4 regions of the Enterobacter cloacae complex sp. IR5418 genome follow, and region 1 is predicted to be linked to each of the others. Evidence: predicted binding sites of a transcription regulator. Region 1 holds the regulator's gene; each other region holds the start of a gene.

Region 1 (5,443 bases):
AAGCCCACCATCGCCCAGCCGTAGTTTTTGCGGATGATCAGGTAACTCACCAGCGTGATCGCCAGCATACCGGCCAGGGTATAGCCCTCCGGCACATGGAAGTGCAGCGTCACGCCCGCGATAATCAGCCCCGCCATCGTCCCGCCCGCCCGATGCAGAATGCGTACCCGCGTGGCGCCATAGCCGTTCTGGGTAACAAACAGCACGGTCATTAAGATCCAGTAGGGTTTCGGCAGGTGCAGGGCCACTCCCATCAGGCTGGCGATGCTCAGCATCACACTGATGCGCGCGGCGTTGCGCAGGGCGGAAGACTTCAGTGAAAGATAGCTTTTGAGGGCGGGCAGCAGCGGCAGCCGTTTTTGCTTATCGGCCATCAGGTCCCGGGCATAAAGCGGGCGCTGGGTGCGCAACACCCGGGCGATGCGGCTGAAATGCCAGGCGGCAAACTGCCCGACCGGGTTATCCGCGTGCTGACGCGCAATCTTTTCCAGCGCGCCGAGCTGTTTGTCCATGTTAAAGCGCGTCGGGTAGCGGTGATAGAGGATATCGTCAGCCAGCACCCGCAGGCGCGCCGCGACGGTCTGCGCGTTCCAGCGGATCACCGCTTCCGCATGGCTGCGCTCCACCAGCTTTTGCACCTCTTCCGGATTATGAAGGCTGACGGAGATATGCTCCTGCAAATCCAGCCCGACTTGGAAGGTACGCAGCAGCCGCTTGTATTCATGATTTTTGTTGGCGGCAAGCATGTGCAACTGCTGATAGCACTGGCTGATGAGATCCACCACTTTTTGCTGACGCGCCAGCAGCGGCGGCAGGGATTTTTCCGGGTCGGTATGTTGAGTGAGCAGGGTGTATTTTGCTTCGCAGTATTCAGCAAGCTGCACGTAGAGCAGGCTCAGGGATTCGCGCAGCGGCTGTTCCCGCCACAGCCAGAACCAGAACCAGTTAAACAGGCCGTACCATAATGTCCCCAGGGCGTAGATCAGTAGCGGCTCCCACACCGGCATATTGCCCGCAAGGCTTAAGGTGAAGATGGCGGCAATCAGCGACGCGGGAAGCAGGCGGGCGTGCAGCGAGCTGATTTCCGCGGTGACGCCGAGCGTCATCGCCAGCACGGTCAGGATCAGCGGCAGCGGGATATCACGAGCCAGCAAAAGCTGTACGGCAAGGCTACAGCCCGCAAACAGGCAGCCGCCGATAATCAGACGTTTAAAAAAGCGTTTATGCGGCGTATCCAGACCGGCAATGTTGCAGCAGGCGGGGACGAGGGAAAACAGCAGGCCTTGCTGAAGATGTCCGAGGATCAGGCCCACGGCCACGGGAAGACACAACACCAGCGTTTGTCGCAGTGCGTAGTTAACTTCCGGGTGATAGATCAGCCTGCGCCACATGGGGAGTAGAGACAAAAACGGCGTGCCACCCTGCGGCGGCACGCCGTTTGACCACAATTAACGGGTTCCGTAAACCACGATAGTTTTACCGTGGGCAGAGATCAGGTTCTGATCTTCCAGCATCTTCAGGATACGGCCCACTGTTTCACGGGAGCAGCCGACGATCTGACCGATTTCCTGGCGGGTAATTTTAATTTGCATGCCGTCAGGGTGGGTCATGGCGTCTGGCTGTTTCGCCAGGTTCAACAGCGTCTGCGCAATACGACCGGTCACGTCCAGGAAGGCGAGGTTACCCACCTTCTCAGAGGTCACTTGCAGACGGCGTGCCATCTGGGAAGAAAGACGCATCAGGATGTCAGGGTTGACCTGAATCAGCTGACGGAATTTCTTGTAAGAAATTTCAGCCACTTCACATGCTGTTTTTGCACGAACCCAGGCGCTACGTTCCTGGCCTTCTTCAAACAGGCCCAGTTCACCGATAAAATCGCCCTGGTTCAGATAAGAAAGGATCATCTCTTTCCCTTCTTCATCTTTGATCAGCACGGCCACCGAGCCTTTAACGATGTAATACAACGTTTCCGCCTTTTCACCCTGGTGAATCAGCGTGCTCTTTGATGGGTACTTATGAATGTGGCAATGAGACAAGAACCATTCGAGAGTCGGGTCTGTTTGCGGTTTGCCAAGCACCATGCGCTGTTATCCTCTGTTATAAGCTGTCACCAGAGTCATAAGATGCATCCGGACTCTGGGGTTGCAATCGAATTCTTACCCATACCTGGGAAGTCGGCTGTCGTAACGTTTCGCAGCCAGTAAAGTTTGATGTCCTCTGCATACATGTGTAACGTCAATGTATTACTGTAGCATCCAGAGTGTTTTAGCATAGCTTTCGCCGCGTGTCTCCTGGTGTCTCGCTTCAGCATGACGCAGGTCGCCTTCCGTTGCGAGAAATGTAACGTACACGTAATCTGTCATAAAAAATGCAACGTTGGAGTGAGTGAATATGCAAGCGCGTGTGAAATGGGTTGAAGGGTTAACGTTCCTGGGCGAGTCTGCTTCCGGGCACCAGGTTTTGATGGATGGCAACTCCGGTGATAAAGCGCCAAGCCCAATGGAAATGGTGCTGATGGCGGCAGGGGGATGCAGTGCGATCGACGTGGTGTCGATCCTGCAAAAAGGCCGTCATGACGTGACCGGTTGTGAAGTGAAGCTGACGTCGGAACGTCGCGAAGAGGCGCCACGCCTGTTTACCCATATCAATCTGCACTTTATCGTCACCGGCAAAGCGCTGAAGGACGCGGCGGTGTCACGCGCGGTAGATCTCTCTGCGGAGAAGTACTGCTCTGTGGCGTTGATGCTGGAAAAAGCGGTAAACATCACCCATTCGTATGAAGTGATCGAGGCGTAATCTTTTGGCGGGTGGCGCTTCGCTGACCCGCCCTACAACTGCACGCCCGTAGGCCCGGTAAGCGCAGCGCCATCCGGCAACAGGCGTCACGCGATCTGCTTTCCTTCCATCAGCCGCTGCACCAGCGGTGTCATAATCAGCTCCATCGCCAGCCCCATTTTTCCGCCCGGCACCACTAACGTATTCATGTGCGAAATAAACGAACCCTGTAGCATCGCCAGCAGCCAGGGGTAATCAATGCCTTCCAGGTTGCGGAAGTGGATCACCACAAAGCTCTCGTCCAGCGACGGGATGCTTTTTGCGGCGAACGGGTTGGAGGTGTCCACGGTGGGGACGCGCTGGAAGTTAATGTGGGTGCGGGAGAACTGTGGCGTCAGGAAGTTGATGTAGTCTTCCATGGAGCGCACAACCGAGTCCATGACCGCCTCGCGCGAATGGCCGCGCTCGCTCATGTCACGCGTCAGCTTCTGGATCCACTCAAGGTTAACGATCGGCACCACCCCCACCAGCAAATCCACATGGCGCGCCACGTCGTGCTGAGGCGTCACCACGCCGCCGTGCAATCCTTCGTAAAACAGCACGTCAGTCGGTTCCGGCAGCGGTTGCCAGGGCGTGAATGTGCCGGGAACCTGGTTCCAGGGCACGGCTTCATCGTAGGTGTGCAGATACTTGCGGGACTGCCCGGTGCCGCTCTGCCCGTATTCGCGGAAGGTTTGCTCCAGCAGGCCGAAGTCATTCGCCTCCGGGCCGAAGTAGCTGATGTGTTTACCCAGATCGCGCGCCTTGCGGATGGCCATATCCATCTCCGGGCGCGTGTAGCGGTGAAAGCTGTCGCCCTCTACCTCTGCCGCCCGTAAGTTAAGCTGGGCGAAGATCTTGCGGAAGGCGAGGCTGGTGGTAGTGGTACCCGCCCCACTCGAACCCGTAACGGCAATAACCGGATGTCTGGCAGACATAGCAACTCCCTGACTGGAAAAGTGTAAAGATCAGCCATGAAACGCGTTGCGGGGCATGATATTGACCGTCTCATGCAGTTCGGACCATACCAGCACCACGTCGCCGCTTTTAAGCTGGCGCTTAACATCGTTGACCTTTTGTTCAAGCGAACGTTCATGTTCACCATAATCGGTGCCTTCGCGCAAGACAAAGCTTTCAATCAGATTATCGAGCGTTTCGGGAGAGAGATCCTGCCAGGGAATAATCATTTTTTACCGTCCAGATAAGCCGTTAACCAGTCGGGAATACGCGTCTCAAGCCACATTTTTGGCCGACGCAGCGTGCCGCCAACAAAGCCGACGTGTCCGCCGAACTGGGTGAGCTGATACTCCACGTTGGCCGGCAGATGTTCGGGCGCGGGGATCGAGTGATGATCCATAAACGGGTCATCTTTGGCGTGGATAATCAGCGTAGGTTTCGTGATTTGATTCAGTAAAGGCATGGCGCTGCACTGACGGTAATAGTCAATCGCATCGGCAAAGCCGTGAATTTTCGAGGTGATCAAATCATCAAACTCGCGCAGGCGCTTCACGCGTTTGAGCTGTTGCAGCGTCACAGGCAGCGTATCGGGATAGGCCTTCAGCTTGCGCGCGGCGTTGGCTTTCAGCAGGTTGAGCAGGTAACGCTGGTAGATCCGCGAAAACCCCTTTTCCATATGATAGCTGCACTGCTCCAGCATAAACGGCGCAGAGACGATCACCGCCGCCTCCAGCGGTACGGCGTCGCTCTCCTTCGCCAGCAGGCAGGCCAGCATATTGCCGCCCAGCGAATACCCCACCGCTGCCGTTGGCACCTCGCCAAAACGGTCTCTCAGCCAGCGCAGGAACCAGGTGCCGTCCTCGGTTTCACCCGAGTGATAAATGCGTTTCTGACGATTAGGTTCGCCGCTGCATCCGCGAAAATGCATCACTACCCCAAGCCAGCCGCGGGCTTTCGCCGCCTCGATGAGACCGTGTGCGTAAGGGCTGTGCAGGCTGCCTTCCAGACCGTGAAAGACCACCAGACGGGGTTTATGTCTGGCCCGATCCGGATCTTCGCTCCAGGCGAGATCCAAAAAGTCACCATCCGGCAAATCCAGGCGTTGCCAGTGTGGGGTGAACTGTACCTTGCGGCGGATCAGGCGCGGCAGCATGGTTTGCAGGTGAGGGTTAGCCACACCGCGCATGGGCACGAACTCTGCGCTCTCTTCGGCTGCAATGTCGAAGTCTGAGGGAATGATTTGGGTCATAAGGGCGATGCTGATTCTTGTCAGAAATTAACTATACCTTCCGAATTGTACCCCGTTTAGCCCGTTTTTCCGAAACATGAACTGATCCCGATCACATTTCTTTACCTTGATTATTACTCTCAGGCTAATGATTCCGCTCTACGCTTAATTGATGCCTTTCTCACCAGCGCGCACACTTTACTCAACGTTAAGCAAATCAGAATGATGTGCTGAATCAGGAGGTTAATAATGTTATCTGGGCAAACACCCACCCGGCAATGGAACACCCGACGCAGCGAGAAAGCGCGTCGTCTGGCGTCCGTACCGGTGCAGGGCAAGGTACTGCCAACCGGCGATCTTGTCGCCATGCTGGAAAAACTGATCGCACCAGGCGACAAAGTCGTTCTGGAAGGCAACAACCAGAAGCAGGCGGATTTCCTTTCC
Region 2 (5,443 bases), on a different contig from region 1:
ACGGCCACAGCACCAGAGAGTGCTTTTGCATGTCCGTTGCGGTCGCCTGACCGATTTCGTCAGTACCCGGCACCATCCACGGCAGAATGCCGACGCCGTCCGGGAAGACCACCAGACACTCGGTGCTGCCTTCCCACAGTTTGCGGGTGAAGACATCGGAATTGTTTTCCAGCACGTAGGTCAGGGCGATCAGGTTGGTGGCGTGGCAGTGCATGATCACGCGATCCTTGCCGTTGGTCGCCTTAATGCGTTCGCAGTGGGAGAGGAAGTGCGCTGGCAGTTCAGAGGTGGGCACTGCGTCATCCGTCAGCCCCCACAGAATGTGGTAGCCCGCGCCGTCGCTGTCCACTTTTACCACGCCGAGGTTGGCCTGCGGATCGAGCTGGACGTTGCGGAAGAACTTGCCGGAACCGGTGACGATAAACGGCGTGTTGGCGAGCAGCGGCATCGGCTGGCTCAGGGCGATATAGCGCGGCTTCTGGTGGAAATCGGCGGCAAATGGCTCGATATCGGCATCGTCCAGGCGCAGCGTAAGGTTGCCGCCGTTGCGCTCGTCCCAGCCCTTCAGCCAGGCGTCAGAGGTGGCTTTGATCATGCCCTGGACGAACCAGGAGGAGGTGATGGTCTGCATACTGTGTTTCCTTTGAAAATGCCGGGTGGCGCTACGCTTACCCGGCCTACTTTTACCTGTAGGCCCGGCAAGCAACGCGCCGCCGGGCGATGTTTTTTACTGACGAGCGGCAAGAACGTCTTTCTCATATGCCCGCACGTTGTCCAGCCACTGGCTGCCCGCCGGGGCGTCGTGACGCTGGCAGTACATCTCCCACACCGCCTGCCACGGCAGGGATTTCTGCTCTTCCAGCAGCGCCAGGCGCGCGGTGTAGTCGCCGTTTTCTTCCAGCTGTTTCAGCGCGGCGACAGGCTCCAGCAGGGCGCGCAGCAGGGCTTTCTTCATGTTGCGGGTGCCAATAACCCACGCCGCGATGCGGTTGATGGAGGCGTCGAAGAAGTCGAGGCCAATGTGTACGCGGTCAAACAGATCGTGGCGGATGATTTCGCTGGCAATAGCCTGGGTTTCGTCATCCAGCAGGACCACGTGGTCGCTGTCCCAGCGCACCGGACGGCTGACGTGCAGCAGCAGGCGCGGCACGAAGAGCATGGCGGCGGAGATTTTGTCGGAGATCACCTCGGTCGGGTGGAAGTGACCGGCATCCAGGCACAGCGCGGTCTGGCGGCTGGTGGCGTAGCCCATGTAAAACTCGTTTGAGCCGACGGTGTAGCTCTCTGCGCCAATGCCGAACAGCTTGCTCTCAACGGCGTCGATGTGGTGCGCCGGATCCAGTTTCTCGCTGATGGCTTCATCCAGCGCGGCCAGCAGACGCTGACGCGGCGCCAGTCGGTCTACGGTGATGTCCTTCATACCGTCCGGGATCCAGATGTTCATTACCGACGGCGTGCCGAGCTGCTCGCCGAAGTATGCGGAGACGCGGCGGCTGGCTTTGACATGGTCGATCCAGAACTGACGGATGTCGTCGTTGGCGTGCGCAAGGGTAAACCCGTCCGCGCTCAGCGGATGTGAAAAACAGGACGGGTTAAAATCCAGCCCCAGTTTGTTGGCTTTCGCCCACTCCACCCAGTTCTTAAAGTGTTCCGGTTTGATTTCGTTACGCGCGACCGGCTCGTCGGACTCCAGATAAATGGCGTGCAGATTCAGGCGTTTTGGCCCGGGGATCAGGCTCAGCGCAAGCTCCAGATCCGCACGCAGTTCGGTGGCGTTGCGCGCTTTGCCCGGGTAGTTACCCGTGGCCTGAATGCCACCCGTCAGGGAACCGCCTGGGTTCTCGAAACCGGCGACGTCATCGCCCTGCCAGCAGTGCATAGAGACGGGCAGACGGTCGAGCTGGCGCAGCGCCTCTTCGACATCCACGCCAACGGCGGCGAAACGCTGTTTAGCCAGGTCCCAGGCTTGTTCAAGTTGAGTGGTCATGCGCAAAGCTCCTTAGTCAGTCGTTTTTGCTGAAACTGCGCCCGATAGCGGGCAATTTCATGGCAGGGATGGGGGGTGTAAGTGGTCAGGCTGTTATTCGCCGTCACCACCGAACGGAAATCGTCGACGCTGGAAAGTTCGTCCAGGGTCATCAACTGAATGCCGATATTGCCGAGCGTGGAGGCTTCAATCGGACCTGCCACCACGGTAATGCCGCAGGCATCGGCGCAGAGCTGGTTCAGCAGCTGGTTCTGGCAGCCGCCGCCCACGATATGCAGCTGGCTGAACGGTTTACCGCGAAGGCTCGCCAGTTCACTCAGGATGTCGGCATAGAGCAGGGCGAGACTGTCAAAAATGCAGCGCGCCAGCTCGGCGGGGCGGGATGGTACCGGCTGTCCCGCTTCAAAACAGGCGGCCTGGATCTCGGCGCTCATGTGCACCGGGTTGATAAAGCGGTCGTCGTTCGGGTTAATCAGGAAGGTGCAGGCCTTCAGCTTTTCAGTTTCCGCGATAAGCGCGGGCAGGTCGGTAATGTTCTGCTCTTTCAGCACCCGCTGGAGCAGCCACAGGCCCATGATGTTCTTCAGCACGCGGTAGCGGCCTTCGGCGCCACCTTCGTTGGTGATGTTCGCGGCCAGCGCGGCATCGCTGGTGTAAGGGGTTTTGCTCTCAAAGCCCATCAGCGACCAGGTGCCGGAGGAGAGGTAGGCCGCGTCTTTGCTGGTGAGCGGCGAAGCAATGACCGCGCTCGCGGTATCATGGCTGGCGACGGCGACAACAGGGATTTCATTCCCCTGCGGGCAAAGCCAGTGACCAATCACATTGCCCGGATGGGTTGGCGTGCCAAACCAGGACGGCGAGGCGCCCGTCCAGGCCAGCAGGTGTTCATCCCAGTTATCGGTGTTGATATTGACCAGCTGCGTGGTGGTGGCGTTGGTGTATTCCCAGTTCATGTTGCCGGTCAGACGGTAGCTTAAGTAGTCCGGGATCAGCAGCGCATGCGCCACCTTTTCGACCAGCTCTGGCTGTTGCTCCACCAGCGCGCGCAGCTGGTACAGCGTGTTAAACGGCAGAAACTGGATGCCGCTGCGACCATAGATGTTCTCCTTGCCAAGCTGCGCGATGGCGTGCGCCATCAGCCCATCGGTACGGCTGTCGCGGTAGGAGACGGGCAGGCCGACGCGTTCGCCGTGACTGTCCAGCAGCACGTAATCCACGCCCCAGGTATCAATGCCGATACTGTCGATGCGAATACCGTCGTTGCAGACGTTGTGAAGTCCGGTACGGATCTCCGCTTCCAGCGCATCGATGTCCCAGGTAACAAAACCGTCCTGTTTTTGCAGACAATTGGCGAAACGGTGCATTTCGCGAAGCGTTAGGGTGTGCAGGTCACAGTCCCAGGTGGCGAGCATTACACGGCCGCTGGATGCGCCTAAATCGACAGCCACACAATGGCGAAAAGTCATGGTCGGGTCCTTTCTTAAGTCATTAGCGAGGAGTGTAAGAAAGGGAAGAAATAGCCACCTTCTCGCCACTGACAGCCCAAATCTCGCGCTGGCAAGAAAGCAAAGATGAACGTGAGGGAGTTCACAGTTTCCAGTAATGGCGGGGTTTGCAGGCAGTGTGACGTTGACCGCATTTCCCGATCTTTCCGCTCGTTTCTTGAAAAACCGGCAGCTTTTGCACGGTTTGCTGTCAAAAATTTAAGGTGAGGAAGGAAGGCCTTAATTACTATTTTGAGAACTTTTCTCATTGGTGGGGGCCGTTATGACCGTACTGCACAGCGTCGATTTTTTTCCTTCGGGGGCATCTCCCGTCGCGATTGAGCCACGGCTTCCTCAGGCTGCGTTCCCGGAACATCATCATGATTTTCATGAAATTGTGATTGTTGAACACGGAACGGGCATCCACGTGTTTAACGGTCAGCCGTATACCATCAGCGGCGGTACGGTGTGCTTCGTGCGCGACCACGACAGGCACCTGTATGAACATACCGACAACCTGTGCCTGACCAATGTGCTCTATCGTTCCCCGGATGCGTTCCAGTTTCTCTCCGGGCTGAATCAGCTCTTGCCGCAGGAGAAGGACGGCCACTACCCGTCGCACTGGCGGGTGAATCAGTCCACGTTGCAGCAGGTGCGGCAGCTGGTGAGCCAGATGGAGCAGAGCGAGGACGGGCAAGAGACGCACGCCATCGCCACCCGCGAACTGCTGTTTATGCAACTGCTGGTCCTGCTGCGCCGGAGCAGCCTGGTGGAGGGGCTGGAAAATAACGACGCGCGACTGAACCAGCTGATGGCCTGGCTGGAAGATCACTTCGCCGAAGATGTCTGCTGGGAAACGCTGGCGGATGACTTTTCGCTCTCGCTACGCACGCTGCATCGTCAGCTCAAGCAGCATACCGGGCTGACGCCGCAGCGTTACCTCAATCGTCTGCGCCTGATCAAAGCGCGTCATCTTTTACGTCATACCGACGAAAGCGTCACCGATATCGCTTATCGCTGTGGATTCGGCGACAGTAACCACTTTTCGACGCTTTTTCGCCGGGAATTTAGCTGGTCGCCGCGCGATATTCGTCAGGGGAAAGACGCGTTGCTTCAGTAACGCGAGGGCAGTCACCGTTTTCAGGCCGCAAAAAAGCTAATAATGTCCGGTTATCCGCCGTAGAGGTTGTGGTGTGGCTGCTCAGTTAATTCTTCGCAAAGATGATTTTTTTGCCTCCGCGAGTCAGGCCGTCGCGGTGGCGGACCGCTATCCGCAAAATGTCTTTGCCGAGCACACTCATGAATTCTGCGAGCTGGTGCTGGTGTGGCGCGGCAACGGCTTACACATCCTCAACGACCGGCCCTACCGCATCACGCGCGGAGATCTGTTTTACATTCGCGCTGAAGACAAGCACTCCTACGCCTCGGTTAACGATCTGGTATTACAGAACGTCATCTACTGCCCTGACAGGCTCAAACTGAATGTCGACTGGGCGGGCAGCATCCCGGGCTTTCTGGATACCAGAGGCGAACCGCACTGGCGCTTAAGCAGCAACGGTATGGCTCAGGTGCGCCAGACCATTTCCCAGCTGGAGCAGGAGAGCCAGAAGAGCGATCCGCTGGCTAACCAGATGTCGGAGCTGCTTTTCGCCCAGCTGGTGATGACCCTGAAGCGCCATCGTTACGCCACGGATAATCCCTCCGCCACCACGCAGGAAGCGCTGCTGGATAAGCTGATCACCCGGCTTGCGGGCAGCCTGAACAAGAGTTTCGTGCTGGAAAAATTCTGCGAGCAGGAGCAGTGCAGCGAGCGCGCGTTGCGCCAGCAGTTCCGCACCCAGACGGGGATGACGGTAAACCACTATCTGCGCCAGCTGCGCATCTGCCACGCCCAGTACCTGTTACAGCATACGGAGCTGATGGTCAGTGAAGTGGCGATGCGCTGCGGCTTTGAGGACAGTAACTACTTTTC
Region 3 (5,443 bases), on a different contig from region 1:
GTTTCGTGCTGTCTAACGGCCACGGCTCTATGCTGATCTACAGCCTGCTGCACCTCACTGGCTACGATCTGCCAATCGAAGAGCTGAAAAACTTCCGTCAGCTGCACTCCAAAACTCCAGGTCACCCGGAAGTGGGCTACACCGCTGGCGTTGAAACCACCACCGGTCCGCTGGGTCAGGGCATCGCTAACGCTGTAGGTATGGCGATTGCAGAGAAGACTCTGGCGGCGCAGTTCAACCGTCCAGGCCACGACATCGTTGACCACTTCACCTACGCCTTCCTGGGCGACGGCTGCATGATGGAAGGCATTTCTCACGAAGTGTGCTCCCTGGCCGGTACCCTGAAGCTGGGCAAACTGGTTGCGTTCTATGACGACAACGGCATCTCCATCGACGGCCACGTTGAAGGCTGGTTCACTGACGACACCGCCGCACGTTTCGAAGCCTACGGCTGGCACGTTGTGCGCGGCGTTGATGGCCACGATGCTGACTCGATTAAACGTGCAGTAGAAGAAGCGCGCGCCGTGACCGACAAACCGTCCCTGCTGATGTGCAAAACCATCATCGGCTTCGGTTCTCCGAACAAAGCGGGTACTCACGACTCCCACGGCGCACCGCTGGGCGACGCGGAAATCGCACTGACCCGTGAAGCGCTTGGCTGGAAACACCCTGCCTTCGAAATCCCGTCTGAAATCTACGCGCAGTGGGATGCGAAAGAAGTGGGCCAGGCGAAAGAAGCGGCCTGGAACGAGAAATTCGCGGCATACGCGAAAGCCTTCCCTCAGGAAGCCGCTGAATTCACCCGTCGTATGAAAGGTGACATGCCGTCCGACTTCGACGCGAAAGCCAACGAGTTCATCGCGAAGTTGCAGGCGAATCCATCTAAGATCGCCAGCCGTAAAGCATCGCAGAATGCGATCGAAGCGTTTGGTCCTCTGCTTCCAGAATTCCTCGGCGGTTCCGCTGACCTGGCGCCATCTAACCTGACCCTGTGGTCTGGCTCTAAGCCAATCAACGAAGACACTGCCGGTAACTACATCCATTACGGTGTACGTGAATTCGGTATGACCGCGATTGCCAACGGTATCGCTCTGCACGGTGGTTTCCTGCCGTACACCTCTACCTTCCTGATGTTCGTGGAATATGCACGTAACGCCGTGCGTATGGCTGCGCTGATGAAACAGCGTCAGGTGATGGTCTACACCCACGACTCCATCGGTCTGGGCGAAGATGGTCCAACTCACCAGCCGGTAGAGCAGGTGGCTTCCCTGCGCGTGACCCCGAACATGAGCACATGGCGTCCATGTGACCAGGTTGAATCTGCGGTGGCGTGGAAATACGGCGTTGAGCGTCAGGACGGTCCAACCGCGCTGATCCTCTCCCGTCAGAACCTGGCACAGCAGGAGCGTACCCCAGAGCAGCTGGCAAACATCGCGCGCGGTGGTTACGTGCTGAAAGATTGCGCAGGCCAGCCGGAGCTGATCTTCATCGCGACCGGTTCTGAAGTTGAACTGGCTGTAGCAGCATGGGAAAAACTGACTGCCGAAGGCGTGAAAGCGCGCGTGGTCTCCATGCCGTCTACCGATGCGTTCGACAAGCAGGATGCCGCATACCGCGAATCTGTACTGCCTAAAGCGGTTTCCGCGCGTGTGGCAGTGGAAGCGGGTATCGCTGACTACTGGTTCAAATACGTTGGCCTGAACGGTGCTATCGTCGGTATGACCACTTTCGGTGAGTCTGCTCCGGCGGAACAGCTGTTTGAAGAGTTTGGCTTCACCGTTGAGAACGTTGTCGCTAAGGCGAAAGAACTGCTGTAATTGTTTGTCCGGTGCGGGCTGATGCCCTCACCCCGGCCCTCTCCCACAGGGAGAGGGAGTATAAAATAGGCCGGGTAAGCGCTAGCGCCACCCGGCTTTTTTGTATGCACGATTCCTCAGACATGTAACTGCTCTGTAAATTATTCCACCGAAAATGTGATGCAAGTCATATAGCTCGCTTATTCATCTGGACAGAGATTCCTTTTATTCCCCGATTCGCTTATTCTTGCTGAAGCGTTTCAGTCGATTAAATGTTCGACAATTGACCAATCAATCGCAGTTTGTGACAGCAAGGATTCCCCTTCGGGCGTCGCTGGATTACTCTTTCAGCCACCTCAAACTCAGGGATAGCTTTGCAGGAGATCTATGACCGTACGCGTAGCGATTAATGGCTTCGGTCGCATCGGGCGCAACGTGGTTCGTGCTTTATATGAATCCGGGCGTCGGGCGGAAATCACCGTGGTGGCAATCAATGAACTGGCGGATGCTGCGGGTATGGCGCATTTGTTGAAATATGACACCAGCCACGGTCGCTTTGCCTGGGACGTTCGCCAGGAAAGGGAACAGCTGTTTGTCGGTGACGATGCTATCCGCGTGCTGCATGAGAACAGTATTGAAGGGCTGCCCTGGCGCGAACTGGGTGTGGATGTGGTGCTGGACTGTACCGGCGTGTACGGTAACCGTGAACATGGCGAAGCGCATCTGAATGCTGGCGCGAAAAAAGTCTTGTTCTCCCATCCCGGCAGTCACGACCTCGACGCTACCGTCGTGTTTGGCGTCAACCAGCACGAGCTGAAAGCTGAACACCGCATTGTCTCCAACGCCTCCTGCACCACCAACTGCATTATTCCGGTCATTAAACTGTTAGACGATGCGTATGGCATTGAATCCGGCACGGTGACCACGATTCACTCCGCCATGCACGATCAGCAGGTTATCGACGCCTACCATCCGGATTTACGACGCACTCGCGCGGCGAGCCAGTCTATCATTCCGGTAGATACGAAACTGGCTGCCGGGATCACCCGTATTTTCCCGCAGTTTAACGACCGTTTCGAAGCGATTGCCGTGCGTGTGCCAACGATAAACGTCACCGCGATCGATCTTAGCGTGACGGTGAAAAAACCGGTAAAAGCCTGTGAAGTCAACCTGTTGCTGCAAAAAGCGGCACAGGGAGCATTTCATGGTATAGTTGACTATACGGAATTACCGTTGGTCTCAGTAGATTTTAACCACGACCCGCACAGCGCCATCGTGGATGGCACGCAGACGCGAGTCAGTGGTGCACACCTCATCAAGACGCTGGTCTGGTGTGATAACGAATGGGGCTTTGCTAACCGAATGCTCGACACCACGTTAGCCATGGCCGCAAAAGGTTTCAGGTAGAGCGCACCTTGCGCTTGCAAAACTTTAAGAATCAACGAGAGGATTCACCATGTCTGTAATTAAGATGACCGATCTGGATCTGGCAGGTAAACGCGTTTTCATCCGTGCCGATCTGAACGTACCGGTTAAAGATGGCAAAGTGACCAGCGACGCGCGTATTCGTGCATCTCTGCCAACCATTGAACTGGCTCTGAAGCAGGGCGCTAAAGTGATGGTCACCTCCCACCTGGGCCGTCCAACTGAAGGCGAGTACAACGAAGAGTTCTCTCTGCTGCCGGTTGTTAATTACCTGAAAGACAAACTGTCCAGCCCGGTTCGCCTGGTGAAAGATTACCTGGATGGCGTGGAAGTTGCCGAAGGTGAGCTGGTTGTTCTGGAAAACGTTCGCTTCAACAAAGGCGAAAAGAAAGACGACGAAACTCTGTCCAAAAAATACGCTGCACTGTGCGACGTATTCGTCATGGATGCATTTGGTACGGCTCACCGTGCGCAGGCCTCTACCCACGGTATCGGTAAATTCGCAGACGTCGCCTGTGCAGGTCCACTGCTGGCTGACGAACTGGAAGCACTGGGTAAAGCACTGAAAGAACCTGCTCGTCCAATGGTCGCTATCGTAGGTGGTTCTAAAGTTTCTACCAAACTGACCGTACTGGATTCTCTGTCCAAAATCGCTGACCAGCTGATCGTTGGCGGTGGTATTGCGAACACCTTCGTTGCTGCTCAAGGCCACAACGTGGGTAAATCCCTGTACGAAGCAGACCTGGTTGATGAAGCCAAACGCCTGCTGGGCACCTGTGATATCCCGGTTCCAACTGACGTTCGCGTAGCAACCGAGTTCTCCGAAACCGCTACCGCAACCCTGAAATCTGTTAACGACATCAAAGATGAAGAGCAGATCCTGGACCTGGGTGACGTTTCTGCACAGAAACTGGCTGAAATCCTGAAAAACGCAAAAACTATCCTGTGGAACGGTCCTGTCGGCGTGTTCGAATTCCCGAACTTCCGCAAAGGGACTGAAATCGTTGCTAACGCTATTGCAGACAGCGAAGCGTTCTCTATCGCAGGCGGTGGTGACACCCTGGCAGCAATCGACCTGTTCGGTATCGCTGACAAGATCTCCTACATCTCCACTGGTGGCGGCGCATTCCTCGAATTCGTGGAAGGTAAAGTCCTGCCAGCAGTAGCAATGCTCGAAGAGCGCGCTAAGAAGTAAGCCATTCAGGGGCAGGGAAACCTGCCCAATTTTCAGCGCGCTTATCAGAGCACGCACCTTTCTAACGGCCGAAGATACAGGACTAAGCAACATGTCTAAAATTTTTGATTTCGTAAAACCTGGCGTTATCACTGGTGATGACGTACAGAAAGTGTTCCAGGTAGCTAAAGAAAACAACTTCGCTCTGCCAGCAGTTAACTGCGTAGGTACCGACTCCATCAACGCCGTACTGGAAACCGCTGCAAAAGTTAAAGCACCGGTTATCGTTCAGTTCTCTAACGGCGGCGCTGCGTTCATCGCAGGTAAAGGCGTGAAAACTGACATTCCTCAGGGCGCTGCTATCCTGGGTGCTATCTCTGGTGCGCACCACGTTCATCAGATGGCTGAACACTACGGTGTTCCGGTTATCCTGCACACTGACCACTGCGCGAAGAAACTGCTGCCGTGGATCGACGGTCTGCTGGACGCAGGTGAAAAACACTTTGCAGCAACCGGTAAGCCACTGTTCTCTTCTCACATGATCGACCTGTCCGAAGAGTCTCTGGAAGAAAACATCGAGATCTGTTCTAAGTACCTGGCGCGTATGTCCAAAATGGGCATGACCCTGGAAATCGAACTGGGTTGCACCGGTGGTGAAGAAGACGGTGTGGACAACAGCCACATGGACGCTTCTGCTCTGTACACTCAGCCAGAAGACGTTGATTACGCTTACACCGAGCTGAGCAAAATCAGCCCACGTTTCACCATCGCAGCGTCCTTCGGTAACGTGCACGGCGTGTACAAGCCAGGTAACGTGGTTCTGACCCCGACCATCCTGCGTGATTCTCAGGAATACGTGTCTAAGAAACACAACCTGCCGCACAACAGCCTGAACTTCGTCTTCCACGGCGGTTCTGGTTCTTCTGCTCAGGAAATCAAAGATTCCGTAAGCTACGGCGTAGTGAAAATGAACATCGATACCGACACCCAATGGGCAACCTGGGACGGTATCCTGCAATACTACAAAACCAACGAAGCTTACCTGCAA
Region 4 (5,443 bases), on a different contig from region 1:
ACTTCGGTAAGGGTGAGATTGCCGATGTGAGCACGGGGCGCGCCGGGCAGATCCTGCGTCTGCTGAGTTTTGACGCGCTGCTGCGCAAGCTGCGCTTCGACTTTAGCGACACCTTCAGCGAAGGTTTCTACTACGATTCCATTCGCAGCACGGCGTGGATCAAAGACGGCGTTCTGCACACCGACGACACGCTGGTGGACGGCCTGGAAGCGGATATCGCGATGAAAGGGTCAGTGGATCTCGTGCGCCGCGAGCTGGATATGGAAGCCGTGGTGGCGCCGGAGATTTCCGCAAGCGTGGGCGTTGCGGCAGCCTTTGTGGTCAATCCGATCGTCGGGGCGGCGGTATTTGCCGCCAGCAAAGTGCTGGGACCGCTGTGGAGTAAAGTCTCGATTCTGCGCTATCGCATTACCGGGCCGGTTGATAAACCACAGATTAATGAAGTGCTGCGCCAGCCGCGCAAAGAAGCACAGCAATGATTTGACGTGGGCAGGTAATTGCCTCACTCTCAATAAATACGATCTTTATACCGCCACTGGCGGCAACGAACGAGTAGCAATACGATGAGTCTGAACCTGGTAAGTGAACATTTGCTCGCAGCGAACGGCCTGAGCCATCAGGACCTGTTCTCCATTCTTGGTCAACTGACCGAACGCCGCCTCGACTACGGCGATCTCTATTTCCAGTCGAGCTATCACGAATCCTGGGTTTTAGAAGACAGCATCATTAAAGATGGCTCTTATAACATTGATCAGGGCGTCGGCGTACGCGCCGTCAGCGGCGAAAAAACCGGTTTTGCCTATGCAGACCAGATAAGCCTGGCCGCGCTGGAACAGAGCGCGCAGGCGGCTCGAACCATTGTGCGCGATACCGGCGACGGTCGCGTGAAAACGCTGGGCGAAGTGCAACACACCGCGCTCTATACCAGCATCGATCCGCTGCAAAGCATGAGCCGTGAAGAGAAGCTGGACATCCTGCGTCGCGTGGACAAAGTGGCTCGCGCAGCGGACAAGCGCGTGCAGGAAGTTTCTGCCAGCCTGAGCGGGGTCTATGAACTGATACTGGTGGCGGCGACAGACGGTACTCTGGCCGCCGACGTGCGTCCGCTGGTGCGTCTTTCCATCAGCGTTCAGGTGGAAGACGACGGCAAGCGCGAGCGCGGCTCAAGCGGTGGCGGCGGTCGTTTTGGCTATGACTGGTTCCTGGGCGATGTTGATGGCGAAGCCCGCGCGGATGCGTGGGCGAAAGAAGCCGTGCGCATGGCGCTGGTTAACCTGTCTGCCGTGGCGGCACCCGCCGGTACGCTGCCGGTGGTTCTTGGCGCAGGCTGGCCGGGCGTGCTGCTGCACGAAGCGGTCGGTCACGGCCTGGAAGGGGATTTCAACCGTCGCGGGACGTCCGTATTCAGCGGTCAGATGGGGCAGCTCGTCTCCTCCGAACTGTGTACCGTGGTGGATGATGGCACCATGCTCGACCGTCGCGGCTCGATTTCTATCGACGACGAAGGTACGCCGGGCCAGTACAACGTGCTGATTGAAAACGGCGTGCTGAAAGGCTACATGCAGGACAAGCTTAACGCACGGTTGATGGGCGTAGCGCCAACGGGTAACGGCCGTCGCGAATCCTACGCGCACCTGCCGATGCCGCGCATGACCAACACCTACATGCTGCCGGGTAAATCCACGCCGCAGGAGATTATCGAATCTGTTGATTACGGGATCTTCGCGCCAAACTTTGGTGGCGGTCAGGTGGATATCACCTCCGGCAAATTTGTCTTCTCTACCTCCGAGGCGTATCTGATTGAGAAAGGCAAAGTGACCAAAGCGGTGAAGGGCGCAACGTTGATTGGGTCCGGCATCGAAGCGATGCAGCAGATTTCCATGGTCGGTAACGACCTGAAGCTGGATAACGGCGTGGGCGTTTGCGGCAAAGAGGGCCAGAGCCTGCCTGTGGGCGTGGGCCAGCCAACGCTGAAGGTTGATAACCTGACGGTGGGCGGCACGGCGTAAATTTTCCCCCTCACCCCGGCCCTCTCCCCAAAGGGGCGAGGGAGAAAAGACCGCACGGAGCAGTCCCCTCTCCCCGTTGGGGAGAGGGTTAGGGTGAGGGGCGAATGCCTACTCTTTCCTTCTCCCCCGCATGCCCTGAAACAGCTCCGCCACTTCCACAAAATAGTCCGTCAGATAGTTAATACAGACCTGCACCTTCAGCGGCAGCTTGTCCTTTTCGGTATACAACGCGTACACCGGGCGCGGATCGGACTGGTAGCGCGGGAAGAGGATCTCCAGTTCGCCGCTGTTGATCTCGTTGATCACCCACATCAGCGGCACGTAGGCGATCCCGGCCCCGGCCACCAGCCATCGCGAGATTGTCATCGGATCATTGGTCACGAAGCGACCTTCTGGCAGCAGTTTAGTGGAAAGCCCTTCCGGCGCAATCAGTTCAAATTCGTTATCTGGCCGTACGCTGTATTCCAGCCACGAGTGGTTGCTCAGGTCGGCGGGTTTTTCCGGTACGCCATACTGTGCCAGATAGCTCTTCGAAGCGCAGACCACCATCGGCATGCTGCCCAGTCGACGCGAGAACAGGCTCGAGTCCTGCAATGCGCCAACGCGTATCACCACGTCTAACCCATCGGCAATCAGGTCCGGTGCTGGAATGCCCGTGACCAGATTGACGGATAAACCGGGATACTCTTTCAGCATTTCCGCCGTCATGGCAGCGAGAACATTTTGTGCCATAGTTGAAGAACACCCGATGCGCAGCGTGCCGATAGGGGTGTTATTAAAGGCATAGAGCTGCTCATGAACATCCTGCACTTCATGCAGCATTCGACGGCAGCCCTGATAGTAAATTTTCCCCGCTTCCGTCAGCCCGATGCTGCGGGTGCTGCGGTTGAGCAGCTTCACCTGAAGCTCATCCTCCAGTTTTGACACCGTCTGGCTAATGGATGAGACGCTCATTTGTAGCTGACGTGCTGCGGCGGTAAAAGAGCCTTGCTCGACAACTTTGGCAAACACCGACATGCGTTTAAGACGTTCCATTATTCACTCTGGCTTAAAAGTGATTTAGATCACATATGATAGATAACAGCATAACAGTTACGTTAATATATTATTAATTACATAACGGCTGCGCCACTCTCGCCCGGCAATTCTTGCTCTCCTGCGGCGGTGCGAGCTTAAAAATCCAGTAACCTGCACTCTCTTTAATCAAGGTCAACATGAGTCTGTTTCCCGTTATCGTGGTGTTCGGTTTGTCGTTCCCACCGATATTTTTCGAGCTTCTTTTATCACTGGCGATCTTCTGGCTGGTGCGCAAGGTGCTGGTCCCTACCGGGATTTATGATTTCGTCTGGCATCCTGCATTGTTCAATACCGCGCTGTATTGCTGCCTGTTCTATTTAATATCGCGCATGTTTGTCTGAGGTTGATGTGAAAACGCTAACAAGAAAAATCTCCCGCACTGCCATCACTATGGCGCTGGTCATCCTGGCGTTCATCGCTATTTTTCGCGCCTGGGTTTATTACACCGAATCCCCGTGGACGCGCGATGCGCGTTTCAGCGCGGAGGTGGTCGCGATAGCGCCCGATGTCGCCGGTCTTATTACGGCAGTCAACGTTCACGATAACCAGCTGGTGAAAAAAGATCAGGTGCTGTTCACCATCGACCAGCCGCGCTATCAAAAAGCGCTGGAAGAAGCGGAAGCCGACGTGGCCTATTACAACGCGCTGGCCTCTGAAAAACGCCGTGAAGCAGGACGCCGTAACAAGCTGGGCATCCAGGCCATGTCCCGGGAAGAGATTGACCAGTCCAATAACGTGCTGCAAACCGTGCTGCATCAGCTGGCAAAAGCGCAGGCGACGCGCGATCTGGCAAAGCTCGATCTGGAACGTACCGTTATCCGCGCCCCGTCCGATGGCTGGGTGACCAACCTCAACGTCTATGCGGGTGAGTTTATCACGCGCGGCTCAACCGCCGTTGCGCTGGTGAAACAGAACTCCTTCTACGTCCTCGCCTATATGGAAGAGACCAAGCTGGAAGGCGTGCGTCCGGGCTATCGCGCCGAAATCACGCCGCTCGGCAGCAACCGGGTGCTGAAAGGTACCGTGGACAGCGTTGCTGCGGGGGTGACCAACTCCAGCAGTACCAATGATTCAAAAGGAATGGCGACCGTCGATTCCAACCTCGAGTGGGTTCGCCTGGCGCAGCGCGTACCAGTACGCATTCGTCTGGATGAGCAGCAGAGCAACTTCTGGCCCGCAGGCACCACGGCGACGGTGGTGATCACCGGTGAAACCGACCGTGACGCCAGTCAGGACTCCATCTTCCGTCAAATCGCCCACCGCCTGCGCGAGTTTGGTTAATCACTATGGGCATTTTTTCCATCGCCAGCCAGCACATCCGCTTCGCCGTGAAGCTGGCATGCGCCATTGTGCTGGCGCTGTTTATTGGATTTCACTTCCAGCTTGAAACGCCGCGCTGGGCCGTTCTGACCGCTGCCATTGTCGCCGCCGGTCCCGCCTTCGCTGCGGGTGGCGAACCCTACTCCGGGGCAATCCGCTATCGCGGGATGCTGCGTATTATCGGGACCTTTATCGGCTGTATCGCCGCCCTGACCATTATCATCCTGATGATCCGCACCCCGCTGCTGATGCTGATCGTGTGCTGTATCTGGGCCGGTTTCTGCACCTGGATCTCTTCCCTGGTTAAGGTCGAGAACTCGTACGCCTGGGGGCTGGCGGGTTATACCGCGCTGATTATCATCATCACCATTCAGTCCGAACCCCTGCTCGCCCCGCAGTTCGCGGTAGAGCGGTGCAGTGAGATTGTGATTGGTATTGTCTGCGCGATTGTCGCAGATCTGCTTTTCTCTCCGCGATCCATCAAGCAGGAAGTGGATCGTGAGCTGGATGCGCTGATCGTTGCCCAGTACCAGCTGATGCAGTTGTGCATTAAGCATGGCGACAGCGAGGAGGTCGACAAGGCCTGGAGTGCGCTGGTGCGCCGCACGCAGGCGCTTGAAGGGATGCGCAGTAATCTCAATATGGAGTCTTCCCGCTGGGAGCGCGCCAATCGTCGTCTTAAAGCGATCAATACCGTCTCGTTAACGCTGATCACCCAGGCGTGTGAAACCTACCTGATTCAGAACACCCGTCCCGAGGTGGTAACGGATACCTTCCGCGAACTGTTTGACGAGCCCGTGGAGACGGTGCAGGACGTGCATCGACAGCTCAAACGCATGCGCCGTGTGATTGCCTGGACGGGAGAACGGGATACGCCAGTCACCATTTATACCTGGGTTGGTGCCGCAACGCGCTACCTGCTCCTGAAACGCGGCGTGATAAGCAACACCAAAATCAGTGCGGCGGAAGAAGAGGTGTTACAGGGCGAAGTGGTCATCAAACCGGAATCCGCCGAGCGTCATCATGCGATGGTCAAC

The links. The regulator CRP, encoded in region 1, controls carbon source genes, mostly activating them, when cyclic AMP is high. The targets are predictions, from matches to a motif close to ATGTGANNNNNNTCACAT.
Region 2: rhaS (HTH-type transcriptional activator RhaS) is a predicted target of CRP. The motif match lies at 3,609-3,626, and genes of this name have one in related genera.
Region 3: epd (erythrose-4-phosphate dehydrogenase) is a predicted target of CRP. The motif match lies at 1,972-1,989, and genes of this name have one in related genera.
Region 4: aaeR (HTH-type transcriptional activator AaeR) is a predicted target of CRP. The motif match lies at 3,062-3,079, and genes of this name have one in related genera.

The regions. Positions count from the first base shown of each region.
Region 1 covers NZ_JBMKHS010000006.1:167,667-173,109, forward strand. Annotated here, with positions in the region: gene ACOTX7_RS07465 (YccS/YhfK family putative transporter) at 1-1,391, opposite strand, end outside; gene crp (cAMP-activated global transcriptional regulator CRP) at 1,449-2,081, opposite strand; gene ACOTX7_RS07475 (OsmC family protein) at 2,392-2,796, shown strand; gene ACOTX7_RS07480 (phosphoribulokinase) at 2,883-3,752, opposite strand; gene ACOTX7_RS07485 (YheU family protein) at 3,783-4,001, opposite strand; gene ACOTX7_RS07490 (hydrolase) at 3,998-5,020, opposite strand; gene mdcA (malonate decarboxylase subunit alpha) at 5,249-5,443, shown strand, end outside.
Region 2 covers NZ_JBMKHS010000024.1:13,209-18,651, forward strand. Annotated here, with positions in the region: gene rhaD (rhamnulose-1-phosphate aldolase) at 1-631, opposite strand, end outside; gene rhaA (L-rhamnose isomerase) at 728-1,987, opposite strand; gene rhaB (rhamnulokinase) at 1,984-3,453, opposite strand; gene rhaS (HTH-type transcriptional activator RhaS) at 3,755-4,591, shown strand; gene rhaR (HTH-type transcriptional activator RhaR) at 4,665-5,443, shown strand, end outside.
Region 3 covers NZ_JBMKHS010000018.1:40,386-45,828, reverse strand. Annotated here, with positions in the region: gene tkt (transketolase) at 1-1,817, shown strand, start outside; gene epd (erythrose-4-phosphate dehydrogenase) at 2,184-3,203, shown strand; gene pgk (phosphoglycerate kinase) at 3,253-4,416, shown strand; gene fbaA (class II fructose-bisphosphate aldolase) at 4,508-5,443, shown strand, end outside.
Region 4 covers NZ_JBMKHS010000007.1:150,665-156,107, reverse strand. Annotated here, with positions in the region: gene yhdP (AsmA2 domain-containing protein YhdP) at 1-479, shown strand, start outside; gene tldD (metalloprotease TldD) at 564-2,009, shown strand; gene aaeR (HTH-type transcriptional activator AaeR) at 2,118-3,044, opposite strand; gene aaeX (p-hydroxybenzoic acid efflux pump operon protein AaeX) at 3,224-3,427, shown strand; gene aaeA (p-hydroxybenzoic acid efflux pump subunit AaeA) at 3,435-4,367, shown strand; gene aaeB (p-hydroxybenzoic acid efflux pump subunit AaeB) at 4,373-5,443, shown strand, end outside.